Regions from separate parts of the Paenibacillus sp. FSL W8-0426 genome, predicted to be linked through region 2. Evidence: riboswitches for the same ligand, from Rfam matches in the RefSeq annotation. Region 2 holds a riboswitch; each other region holds the start of a gene.
The links. Region 2 has a riboswitch for cyclic di-AMP ahead of MKY59_RS17940 (3D domain-containing protein). Riboswitches for the same ligand answer to the same signal wherever they lie in the genome.
Positions count from the first base shown of each region.

Region 1 (3,208 bases), 2.9 Mb from region 2:
GCCCAGACTTTTTTTGAAGGAAAATCCGTGTCGAGCGATAATTTCCTTCGTGCGTTTGGGTGTAGCAATTTCCAACCGTTCTTCCATGCCCTTCATGCTCCTCACATTCCTTCACGTTCAATTTTTGCCAGAGCGGCCAGGAACTCCTCCCGGGTAATCTGGAACACGCCCAGCCGCTTGTGAAACTGCTTGCCGTTGCAATAGCCGATACCCAGCAGATTGCCCATCTGCATCCGGCGTTCGGAAGCCCTGGGATGAATGATCAATCCCGCCTCGATCAGATCTTCCCAGTCAATCAGGCTAGGAACCCCTTCATACGATGTATGAACGCGGGACAACGCCAGACGGATCGCCTCCGGCGAAGCATTCTCCACGCCAATATCGCCCTTGCGGGTAGCATCCGCTTCCGGAATGAACGCATGCTTGCAGCCTGGCACCTTATTCGCAATAATTTTGCGAATGCGCTCTCCGGCATGGTCCGGGTCGGTCAGCACGATGACTCCCCGTCTCTCCTGGGCAAGCGCAATGCGACTCAGGATGCGATCATTGATGGCCGATCCTCCCGTTTCTATCGTGTCGGCTTCCACCGCCCGCCGAATCGCTACCGTATCGTCACGGCCTTCCACCACGATCACTTCTTTTATCATGTTCGATTTCTCCCTTTCTAACGCAAAAAGAAGAGGAGGACCCTCTTCTCTGGCAAACGACGTGGAAAGCATTTGTTCCCACTGCCGCATATTCCGCATGATTCAATCATGCACTATTTTATAGCATTCCCTATTTAAAGTAAAACGATTTTAGTTCAGTTCCGGCTTCACCGGACCGATGACATATACCGTCTTGCCTTTCTTTCTTCCGAAGTTCAGGGCGTGCTTCACGCTATCATAATAAACATCGATTTTGTTTCCTTTGATTGCCCCTCCCGTATCCTCTGCGCGACGGAAGCCGAGGCCTTCGATGTAAACCCACCAACCGATCGGAATCACTTTCGGATCCACGGCAATGGTGCGTCCTTCGGTTACCTTCGTACCGGAAGCCGTTTTGGTTCCGATTCCCGGTTCTTCGGCGGAGTACGCCGTCATGGTTACGTTTTTGAGGACTTTGGAATATTTGAACGTCGTGCCCGAAACCGTGATGACCTTGCTGCCCGAAGCAGACTTTTTGGTCGAGCTTGCCGTTGTAGCCGATTTAGTTTTCGAAGTTTGGGCCGATACGGTTTGAACCACAGGCTCTTCCTTGACAACCGGTTTTGCTTTGGTTCCCACCGCAATGACTTTATCCACGCGATTCGTAGTCACCGTCTTGCCGACCATTTTTTTGGAGACCAATTCTCCATCCTGAAATACCTTTTCGATATGCTGCACCAATGTGCCTTCCTTGCCATTCACAATGACTCGATTGTCACCCTTGTACAGGCTCGGGTCAGCCGTTTTGACCACTTTATATGCGATCGGCTGTTCAACGTCGACTGTACGCTTTGTTACCCGCACTACGCGAATTTTCATATCTTTCTTGATCGAAGTATCCAAGGCTGGATAGATTTTGTCTTCATTCCCTACGGTGATGCCTGCCTTTTGAATGGCTTCTTCCACCGATGCATCTGTTGTATACAGAGTCTTGGTGTCTCCGTCTGCCGTAACATTAACTGGAACAGCACGCTCGATGACGATGCGATCGCCATCCGTAATGGACCCGTTCAATGGCATGGATACCTCATCGTGAGGCCCTACCGTGATGGATTGCTCATCCAGCAATTCCTGAAGCAATCCTGTACGAGTCTCAACCTCTTGAGATTTGCCGTCAATCACCAGTGATATTTGTTTTCCGGCCTGACCATAAACGACTAACAAGATCATGATTGTAAGTGCGATTGAGAAAATAGCGATCAACGCAATTTGACGCAAGTTCTCATGCTTCCACCTCAACGCGTAAGACTTACTGGATGATCGTGACTCATGGGTCTCCTCTGGTTGGAATGCGCCCACTTCTCCGTCCTCCTTCATAGCCCCGCCGTCTAAAGTAATGCATGATGTCTTTGACGCGACTATACCGAAATTTTCTACAGAACGGGTCAAAACAACAACCGGCTCTGCACCATGAACCCTTCTTCGCAACATGAGATCAGTCATCCTAAAAAGAACTCTATGATGACCGCATTTCTTTTATTCAAAAACAAAAAAGCCAAAGAAAGAGCTAAGAGGACTCTTTCGTGGCTTCCGAATGATTTTGAATATCGGAAATTCATGCACGAGATTACCTCTCTTTTTCCGCTTGCGAGGTTAGCTGTCGGGTTCGGACGAAAGAGAGCCGCCCTATCTCCGGTCACCCGCTCATGGCGGATACCCTTGAATTCACCCCGAGACCCAAAGAAGAAATCAAATACGGCTTCGCAGTCCATCCGCTGCTTTTGGGTCAGCGAATGACGCGGATCGGGAAATTTCACCGATATTCAAGCCCTATTGGTTCCCCCGCTCTCCGTGTTCGGAGACTCAGCGAGACTGGTTCATGAAAGTAAACGCTGCGTTCAAGGAAGAGTCCCTTTTGCTATCCCCCGAACATCTGTCCTTTTTCCACGCAACAATTCACTGAAAAGATGATATCCTGTTTCGATGCATGTTGTAAAGCAGCATTCAACTACGTTTTTCTAAATATTTGGTTAAAATATTGTAATAAACTTCGTTTATTTGGATCAAAAAGCAAATTCACTCCGTCTAGCTCGTTTTTTCACCTGAATTACTCCGATTTTCAACGAATCCCAAAACGTCCCATGGCATTTTTGTTCGTAATTGCCGCAATTTCCTCGACCGATACACCCTTGATTTCGGCAGCTGCCTCAGCCACGAGGCGAACGTGAGCCGTCTCATTTCTCTTTCCTCGAAATGGATGAGGAGTAAGATAAGGGGAGTCGGTTTCGATATAAAACCGGTCCATCGGCACCTTGGCGAGTACCTCTTTTGGCTGCTTGGCATTTTTAAACGTGATCGGTCCACCGAAGGAAAGGTCAAAGTTCAGATCCAGACAAAGTTTTGCCGTTTCCCAGCTCCCCGAAAACGAATGCATCACACCGCCGACCTCTGACGCCTTCTCTTCACGCAAAATTCTCACAATGTCTTCATGCGCGTCCCGGTTATGAATGACAATAGGCATCTTCAGCTCGCGAGCCAATCCGATCTGCTGGCGAAGAACGCGATGCTGAACATCCTTGGGG
Region 1 covers NZ_CP150203.1:29,951-33,158, reverse strand. Annotated here, with positions in the region: gene rsmA (16S rRNA (adenine(1518)-N(6)/adenine(1519)-N(6))-dimethyltransferase RsmA) at 1-96, opposite strand, end outside; gene rnmV (ribonuclease M5) at 102-647, opposite strand; gene MKY59_RS00145 (3D domain-containing protein) at 798-1,985, opposite strand; cyclic di-AMP (ydaO/yuaA leader) riboswitch at 2,253-2,505, opposite strand; gene MKY59_RS00140 (TatD family hydrolase) at 2,746-3,208, opposite strand, start outside.
Region 1: another riboswitch for cyclic di-AMP. It lies ahead of MKY59_RS00145 (3D domain-containing protein); the one in region 2 lies ahead of MKY59_RS17940 (3D domain-containing protein).

Region 2 (3,208 bases):
ACCAAAAAAGAACGCATTCTTGAAAGGAGGCTGCTGTCATGCGTGTTCGCCTCAACGTGGCCATTGGGATCGTCTGCATGCTGCTTTGCGTTAGTTTCTCTCCCTTACGACCTGCCGCGGCAATGGGGGATCATTCGGTGCCTTCAGGGGAGTCCAAGGAAACCATCCATTCGTCGGAGGAAGAACAGCTGACTCTGGGACAGCTTCGGCGAAAATATGCAGATACTTTCAAGACCAACGGTCCGTCGACCAAACGGGTCGCTTTAACTTTTGACGATGTGCCTGATCCTCGATTCACGCCTCAAGTGTTGGATGTTTTAAAAGAACATCATGTACGGGCTACTTTTTTCATCGTAGGCAACCGTGCTGAGAAACATCCTGACCTGGTCAAACGCATCGTGAAAGAAGGGCATGTCGTCGGCAATCACAGTTACAATCACCCCCAATTCAGCAAATTGTCCATGAGCGCATTCCGCAAACAGATTTTGCGAACCGGGGAAATCATACAGAGACTGACAGGATATACTCCAAAAATGATTCGTCCTCCGTACGGGGATATTAATGAAGAGCAGCTCAAATGGGCAGCAAGGAACCACTACAGCATCGTAAACTGGAACGTGGATTCATTGGATTGGAAGGGCATCCCCAAAGAAAAGGTCAAAGAAAACATATTATCTGCCGTCAAACCCGGCTCCATTATTCTTCAACATGCCGGTGGCGGCGTCGGGACCAATCTCAGCGGGACGGTAGAGGCATTGCCGGAGGTGATCACGGAGCTGCAAAAAAGAGGATACAAATTGGTCACTTTAGATGAAATGCTGCAAATGCCCAAAAACAGAAAAACCGTAAAATGACCGGATGCAAAAAGGTGTTCGCTTCACTCACGCTTCGTGATTGAACGAACACCTTCGTCGATTTATTTCAAAATAAAGAGTTTCACATCCTGAAACCCGAATGAACTCACGGATTGTTTGCTTCCGGGGATGAAAATATCAATGCGGTTTCCTTTGATGGCAGAACCCGTATCACGCGCCGTAGCCACAAAAGCCTGTTTAGGCAATCCCGGATGGCTGTGTCCAGTCACCAACACTTTGGTTCCGAGCGGGATGATCTTAGGATCTACCGCGATGGTACCGAGCTCAAGGTCGTTGCCGAAATAATCAACAGATCCCCACTTCCCGTTCTCGGAAGGGTCCGCCGAATACCCTGTAGCGACAACGTTCAATGTCTTGCTGTAATCAAACGTTTTGCCCCACGCCTCTACGACTTTGTCTTCATTGTTTACGTCCAGACTGGCAGCAGTTACTGCATTGGCCTGAACTTTCGATGCTGAAGCTGCAGCGGATGCGGTGCTTGTTTTGCCCGGAATGTTGATTTTCACCCCGTCATAGATATTGTACGCGGAGATGCCCGTATTGGCCTTCATCAACGTGTCGAGGGCAATGTTGTATTTCTTGGAAAGCGTATAAAAGGTATCTCCTTCTTTGGCCACATGGACGGAATCTGCGTGAGCCGGGACAGCCTGGATCAATACGGCTGCTGCTAACATGGCTGTTGCGGTTTTGACGATGCGTTTCATCGAATTAAGTCTACCTCCCTTATTATGCCTGCGAAGTTAGTTGTCGGATTCGGATGGAGGAGACCACCCTATAGGTATAGATTTACACGTATTGCTTATGTACGCCCTAATTCACCCCAAGCAGCTGCAAGGATGCGACTGCCCCTCTACTGCATCATTACTTCCCCCGCACCTTCCGTTAAGAAAGTTTCGGCACGACTAATATATCACAATATTGTAACCATGGTGCCTAGTAATTGTTACCAATCTGCAATCGCTTCCCCTTGTAATTCAGCGTATGTCCCTTGTTTCATGGGAATCCGGGGTTTCGAATGGTCGCTCGTTCCCGCTTAGATGGTAACAGAAAAGTTACTTTTTCAATCCATAGCGCACCAATCCAAGCAAAAAACCATGCCTCCTTAAACAGCAGGCATGGTTTATCTTGATACTCCAATGATCGGCTAAAGAACCTTTGCCAAAAAATCGCGGGTACGTGCATGTTTGGGTGCACCGAACACTTCTGAAGGCGTTCCGTCTTCTACGATCACTCCGCCGTCCATGAACAAAATGCGATCCCCAACTTCGCGGGCAAAGCCCATCTCATGGGTTACGATGACCATGGTCATGCCGCCTTCGGCAAGTCGTTTCATGACATCCAGCACCTCGCCGACCATTTCCGGATCAAGCGCGGAGGTCGGCTCATCGAACAGCATAACGTGCGGCTGCATGGCGAGCGCCCGGGCAATGGCGATACGCTGCTTCTGTCCGCCTGACAATTGGCTTGGATAAGCATTCTTTTTGTCGTAAAGGCCCACCGTTCTCAGCAAATCCTCCGCAATCTTGGTTGCTTCCTGGACGGATTGTTTCTTCACCTTGATCGGGGCGATTGTCACGTTCTGCAGCACCGTTTTGTGCGGAAACAGATTAAAATGCTGGAAGACCATGCCCATTTTTTCACGGGTTGCGTTAATGTTGTGTTTAGGGTCGGTGATGGATACCCCTTCAAAATTGATTTCGCCTGAAGTCGGTTGCTCCAGCAGGTTCAAGCAGCGCAAAAACGTACTTTTCCCCGAGCCCGAAGGTCCGATGACCACCACGACTTCTCCTTTTCCGATCGTTACGTCGATGCCTTTCAGCACTTCGTTTTTTCCGTAAGATTTATGCAGTTGTTTAACGTCGATCACTTGCACTCAACTTCCTTTCCAGTCGTCCCAACAGCTTGGACAAAATGAATGTCAGCACGAAGTAAATGGCTGCGGCGATCAGGAATGGATTCAAGCCCTGATACGTAATGTTTTTGACCACGCTGGCCTGATACATGATATCGACCATACCGATCACCGAAATGATGGACGATTCCTTGATAATGGTAACAAACTCGTTACCGATCGCCGGAAGGACCGCTTTGAAGGCCTGCGGCAGGACAATAAAGCGCATCGCTGCAGCTTTGCCCATCCCCAAAGACCGAGCCGCTTCCATCTGTCCGCGGTCCACGCCTTGAATACCTGCGCGGAAGATTTCCGCCAAGTAAGCACCGCTGTTGATGGACAACGTAATAATCCCTGCCTGAAGCGGCGAGAAGTTAATGCTTAAGGTCAAAGCCAGGCCGTAATAAATGATCATCAACTGGACCAGCATCGGGGTTCCACG
Region 2 covers NZ_CP150203.1:4,028,511-4,031,718, forward strand. Annotated here, with positions in the region: gene MKY59_RS17935 (polysaccharide deacetylase family protein) at 39-854, shown strand; gene MKY59_RS17940 (3D domain-containing protein) at 917-1,579, opposite strand; cyclic di-AMP (ydaO/yuaA leader) riboswitch at 1,589-1,784, opposite strand; gene MKY59_RS17945 (amino acid ABC transporter ATP-binding protein) at 2,020-2,742, opposite strand; gene MKY59_RS17950 (ABC transporter substrate-binding protein/permease) at 2,729-3,208, opposite strand, start outside.

Region 3 (3,208 bases), 2.6 Mb from region 2:
AAGCATGGGCGAGTTTGCCAACAAACCATGGCTGAAAATAGCATCCTGGTTTATTGCTGGTATCATCGTCGTCCTGAACGTGTACCTCATTATCCAGACTTTCGCACTCCTCTAAAAAAATAAGGCTGATCGTCGCAAGCACCGGAGTGCCTGCACGATCAGCCTTTTCTTCGATGAAACGGAGGATGAACACAGCATTATAATGTAACTATTAATGAAACCTAATCCTCGCCAGGCAAAAACAGCGGCAGCAGCTGCTCCAGCGATTCAACCGTCCAGTCCGGCTGCTCGTCCGCCGAGCGTTCAGGCTGAAACCTTCCGTAACCTTGCAATATGCGTACAGTGCGCATGCCCAGTTTGCTTGCCGGAACGATGTCGTTATCGATTCGGTCCCCAATCATAACAGCCTCATCAGGCTCGCATTCCGCCTGCTTCAACGCTACCGCGTATAATCCGGGATCCGGTTTGGATACGCCCTCTTCTGCCGAGCATGCCAGGACGTCCACGTATTTGCGCAAGCCATACCTTTCAAGCCGCTCTTCCGTGCCCAGGCTTTGATTGGCAATGATGCCGATCCGATAACGGCCGGATAACGCATGCAGCACACGCTCCGCAGCAGCAAAAGGATGCTCAAGCTCCTTCCGGAACTTCAGTTTTTCCTGAATCCGTGCCCGGTGCTCCTCATGATCGATCAAGGTACGAATAGCTACCCGCATCGGCCACTGCTCGTACTTGCTGTAACATTCGACAAAGATCTCGCGCACCTTTTCGATGTTCACATGATACCCGAGCATTCGGGCTTCCCGCACAAACTGGCCGATGATGTCGTCCACCGGCTCCCACTCATCCACCAACGTATCCCCAACATCAAAAAACAACCATTTGATACCACCAATATCCGGCACGTTACTCCTCCTTGCTCACCTTGAACGCATCCTCCCAATCATCAACGCGAGCCTCATCCGGCGAATCTTTTACCATTCAAAAGGTCGCTGTTTTCAGGCCCGTCTTCCAACATTAAAAAAAGAAGACCCGTATCCAGAAAGAGTCTTCTTGGTTTTTCACACATATAATTAAGCTAATTATAACAGCCGCCTAACATCGGATCAATCACCAACAGCCCGCCCTTATCTGTTGAGCAGAAATCCGACCTCTCCATTCATCGAATACACGATCCGATCGGCACCCATACCGCGATAAATGCCTTTGGGATGGCTCTGTTCCGTAATGACGCACAACGTCTTGGATGTCCACGATCTGCAGATTTGCAGATAGCGGCAGGTGAGATTAAGGCTGTTCTCAAAAATAAAAACATTGCCCACATTTCCCTGCGGCAGAAACCACTTTTGCGCCGATGCCGTATTCATGCGAATGACGTTCTCTACGCCGATCCGCCGCAATTTGCGTTCTTCGCCCGCACTGTTCGTCAGCACGGCAAAAGGTACCTTTTTGTACATCAACAGCTTCACAAATTTGCGCCCTGCTTCATTCGGGGCCGTGACCAAAACCATCTCGTTATCCATTATTCGTTCCTCCCTCTGACGTGAAAAGACAACAAAAAAGAAGCGTGGGGGACCAAGGCCGCCCGAACGCTTCTTCAATCCATGACAAATAACATTCGCCACGAATAACGTACGGCTTGTTGCCTCTCCCTTTAACGCTTACGAGGTTAGCTGACGGATTCGGGCGCGAGAGTCGCCCTATTTCCGGCATAGCCGGAAAATTCACCCCATAGATGCATCGCATCCGATTGGTTCCCCCGTTTTCCATTCCGACCGGAACGGAAACTCAGCGATTAAAAACATCGTTCATGTTATCGATATGAATCATACACCCCTGACAAGTCGGTGTAAAGTCGGTGCAGCTCTCCGAAAAGGCGGATTTATGGCACTTTGCTTTAATGAGATCGCTTACATATGTACTAATCTCCACCTTTCTCGTTTAAACTATCTAATTCTCGCTCTGGTAGAAATTCCACATGATAACGGAAAGGAAGAAACAAGACACTGGCATCCCAAATGATTCCAATTATAATTTTGCATTAATTAATTGCATCAAATATAATAGAGATATAAAAAGATCACCGCATCGATACTACTCATTTGGAGGCGAATATTATGTCCATCTACGATTACAAAGTGAACACGCTTCGTGGCCAGGAAGTCGAAATGTCCCAATACCGCAACAAGGTCCTGCTGATCGTCAACACTGCGAGCAAATGCGGCCTAACCCCGCAATACGAAGGCTTGCAAAAGCTGTATGACAAGTTCCAGAACAGCGATTTCGAAGTATTGGGGTTTCCAAGCAACCAGTTCGCTCAGGAAAAGGGCTCTTCCGACGACATCGCCGAATTTTGCCAGATGAACTATGGCGTCAGCTTCCCGATGTTCGAGAAGATCGACGTGAACGGCAGCAGCGCCCACCCTCTTTTTCAGCATTTGACCAAGGAAGCGCCAGGCCTGCTAGGTTCGAAGGCCATCAAATGGAATTTCACTAAATTTCTGGTCGACCGGGACGGCCGCGTGCTCAAACGTTATGCTCCCCAAACGACGCCTGATCAGATTGAAGCCGATATTGCGGAGCTGCTGCATCAATAACAACATTTCAACAGAGATGGATTGATGTCACGATGCATTCATTTTTCATAAGGTCATCCCCTTGAAGAACCGTGTTGCAGCCCGGAAAGGCTTTTCGAAAAATCGGTGATGCAGCACGGCTTTTTTATGCCTTTTTGCAGAAAACAAAAAAAGAAGCATTCCGATGATCGGAATGCTTCTTTTGTTCTACTTCATTATAATGCGGTCGAGAGGACTCGAACCTCCACGGGCGTACGCCCACTACCCCCTCAAGATAGCGTGTCTGCCATTCCACCACGACCGCATGTCGTATTAGCGGCAACAAAAATGATTATACAGGGTTTCAAAGGAAAAGTAAAGCTATTTTTAACATTAAATTTTGGTGCCGAATGTATCGTCATTTTCCAACATCATATTGCATAAGATGGTATCTGATTTGAACATTTCGCCATCATTTTATTTTCGGTTCTGAAGCAATTCCGAACAATTACATAACATAACATTAACACGAAAAGGATAATAAAATAACATATTTTATTTCACCAATCAAAAATACAGCTTACCATTGACAAAACGCAGACATTTGTGTAAATATATATATCATATAATTCGGATTTTTACCGATATAAGTG
Region 3 covers NZ_CP150203.1:1,467,907-1,471,114, reverse strand. Annotated here, with positions in the region: gene MKY59_RS06645 (Nramp family divalent metal transporter) at 1-115, shown strand, start outside; gene MKY59_RS06640 (HAD family hydrolase) at 222-905, opposite strand; gene MKY59_RS06635 (hypothetical protein) at 1,128-1,523, opposite strand; cyclic di-AMP (ydaO/yuaA leader) riboswitch at 1,644-1,804, opposite strand; gene MKY59_RS06630 (glutathione peroxidase) at 2,118-2,597, shown strand; tRNA gene MKY59_RS06625 (tRNA-Leu) at 2,798-2,880, opposite strand.
Region 3: another riboswitch for cyclic di-AMP. It lies ahead of MKY59_RS06635 (hypothetical protein); the one in region 2 lies ahead of MKY59_RS17940 (3D domain-containing protein).

Region 4 (3,208 bases), 3.0 Mb from region 2:
AAGGCTCACGATCCTTCAATAGAGGGCCGTGAGCCTTTCTGCATGTGCACCCCATGCGAAGGGCCATGCTTGCGTATTATTTCTTCTCCGACAACCACATCGCAATGTTGGCGATTTCCTCTTCTTTCAGCTTGCCTTTGAAGGAAGGCATGCCGCCTTTGCCCTTGAGAATGACGGAGTAGATTTTGTCCACGTCGTCCTGGCTTCCGATCTTTTGCAGATTGGGGCCAACGGCGCCTTGAAGCTGATCTCCATGACAGGAGATACAGTTGGCTTTGACGGTCGCCTCCGCTTGGGCAGCGTCCATCGTGACTTCCGGCATGGTGGGTTTGGCCTCCTCAGCCACCTCCTCTTTCCCTGGAAGCGTAAACATTAACACGATTGCCAACGCGCATGCTGCAAAAAATATTCCGCTCATGATCCATTTGTGCATCCCTTAAGTCCCCCTCCAGAATGAAAGATCATCTTACTCCAACTGTCCATCTCATTATACCGGAACCGGGTGGGACAGCATAGCATTTTGTGGAAATTATCATAACCAATTACACCTTTGCAGGATTTGCGATGCTGGTTCACATATCATCAATTCAACCGACTAATAGAGAGGCGGCCGTCCGGTAGAATTAAAAGCCTTCATAAACCATGCAGTGAAAAAGCTTCATTCCTTCCGGCGTCATTCGTTCATAGGTGTCGTGAATCGCAAATCCTGCCCTTTGATACACCCGAATGGCCCGATGATTCCAGGTCAGCACCTCCAGATCGATTTCATTTTCAGGATTGCGGCGCCGGGCCTCCTGGACGATGGCTGCCACGAACTCCATGCCCTGGCCCTGTCCGCAGCGCTCCGGCCTCATCCCGAGACCAATGCGCGTTACGCCTTCCAGCGGAAAGTATTGCGCGAATCCCGCTAATTCGCCATGCTCCGTGAGGACGGCGACATATTGTTCTCGTCTTAGCCGATCATCCCCAAATTCGATCTCAAGCGCCTTCATCTGTTCCCAAGGAAGGAACCCATAGATGTTGTACGGGGGATCATATGCCCAACTGCAGATCTGTTCGCCGTGTTCTTCCTGCATCGGAATAACGTTGAATGTGGTTGAACCTTCGTACACCACCGTGCCTCCTTTCCTGATGCGAAACAGGACAAGCTTTGAAAAAAGTGAAACAAAAGTCCTGTCTATTCCGTTATATATATTCATAATACGCCATTCGCCGTTTATATTATAACAGGATGGGTAAAATCATCATAAGGGCACGGACGCATGCAAAAAACCGCTGGGATCATTCCTGCGGAGAATGATGCCAACGGTTTTTGTTCAAGCTTCGTTACAGTATGACGTTGCCTAGCTTGTCCTTAGTCGAGTGCAAGCGTCTCATATGCGTCCGTGCTCATAATGCGTTTGGCGCCGATATAACGGTCAGCCCAATAGTTTTCGCTCAGGGAACTGATAGTTACACCTTTTGATGAAGAAGAATGTGCGAATTTGCCTTCGCCGACAAAGATGCCAACGTGGGAAACGCCTTTACCTGTCGTGTTAAAGAATACCAGATCGCCTGGTCTCATTTCCATGCGGGATACCGAATCGCCCATTTCGTATTGAGCGCTTGATTGACGTGCCAAATCAATGCCCAGCTTGTCGAATACATAACGCGTGAACCCTGAGCAATCGAAACCGCTAAGGGTTGTTCCACCGCTTTTATATGTAGTTCCCATTGCCGAATCAATGACTTCATCCATTTTAGAATCTGCGAATGCGCTTCCTGCCCCAAGCGATAGTGCGAATGTTAGGCTGAGTACAGCTGCGGTGATTTTCTTCTTAAACAAAAGATTTTTCCCCTTCCAACGCCTGCGAGGTTAGCTTAAGGATTCGGTTGAAGGTCCCCTATGATCCCTCTGTAGCAAGATCAATTCACCCATAACTGGTTCCCCCGCTTCCCAGGTGCCAGGAATTTGGCTTATCATGATGTGCACCTGTGAAATCAATATGACAATTTTAAGTAGTTACAATTATGAAGTTAAAGATTACAAAGTTGTTACTAAAAGATCACTGGGAATATTGTAACAGAGGTGTACCTGTTTGGCAACGTTTAACAGCAAATTTAGCAAAAAAATCCCCGACCTTAGACGGGGAAAGGTCGGGGATTGCTGATTTTAAAGCGTTTTTATAAATAAAAGTTAACATGGAGATGGTAACAAATTTGCTCGCCAACCCCTGACTTAATGTTTGGCGAGCTTGGATTGCCAAAGACGAAAATGAGCGCATATTTTCCACAGGCTGAGGATGCAGCGTGCAAGCGGATAGGTTTGCTGCAGGATCAGTCCGGCAAGACCGGTCAACCACCAGGAGAACGAGGTGAATGCGCCGAAGAGGAGCAGGTGGAAAACACCGAGAATAAGGGCAATTCCCGTCACGGTCATAATGCTCCGGAGCGCGATCCACAGCGCGTGGAACGCGCTTTTTATCGGTTCATGGCTTTCTGGAGCCGAGACCCCGAACTGCATGTACAACAAGGCATGATGCACGATCCAGCCATAGACGATCCAGCCGGCGATATAAGGAATCCCGGGCATCAGCAGGGCGAGTGAATGGAACCCGTCCATCAGAATGGCATACAGCTTTGGCAGAAGCCAGTAGCCGGGCAACAAGATGAGCAAGGTTCGGATCGTTTGCAGGAGCAGGATCGGCTTCCAAAGCTGGCGAATGCCTTTCACAAACGGGATACGTTCATCCGTTTGCTCGAAATGCTGCAGCGAGTACATCAGGCCGGCATGGATCAGGGGGCTGATTAGCATCCGCAAGAGCAGCATGGCCCCCAGAATCCAAAGGTATCGATGTACTTCCGGATGGGCAGACAGGCTGAGCTGGCTTTCCATTTTGAACAATAATGTGCTGAGTTCGCCCGCTTCAGGCTCGGGATAGCGCCGCAGGAGCGGCACGACTGCCGACTGTACCATCCGGAACAGGAAGTAACCCCAGACCAATTGATACAAGAATAAAAGCGCGGCAATGAACATGTGCTGGCGGACGAGAAACCAGCCTTCGCGTATTTTAGCTTTCACTGTTTCCACCTCACCATGTCAGACCTCCGAAAATGGCTTCTATTAGTTTGGTTGCGCCCAGGCTCCAGCGGAATTGGACGGGCTCATCCAGGCCGGCTTTTAAAAAATTGTTCATATGCCGGTTCTCCAGCACCATGCTGTACAGCG
Region 4 covers NZ_CP150203.1:107,725-110,932, forward strand. Annotated here, with positions in the region: gene MKY59_RS00515 (cytochrome c) at 77-433, opposite strand; gene MKY59_RS00520 (GNAT family N-acetyltransferase) at 624-1,076, opposite strand; gene MKY59_RS00525 (C40 family peptidase) at 1,355-1,810, opposite strand; cyclic di-AMP (ydaO/yuaA leader) riboswitch at 1,830-1,967, opposite strand; gene MKY59_RS00530 (hypothetical protein) at 2,219-3,061, opposite strand; gene MKY59_RS00535 (M1 family metallopeptidase) at 3,072-3,208, opposite strand, start outside.
Region 4: another riboswitch for cyclic di-AMP. It lies ahead of MKY59_RS00525 (C40 family peptidase); the one in region 2 lies ahead of MKY59_RS17940 (3D domain-containing protein).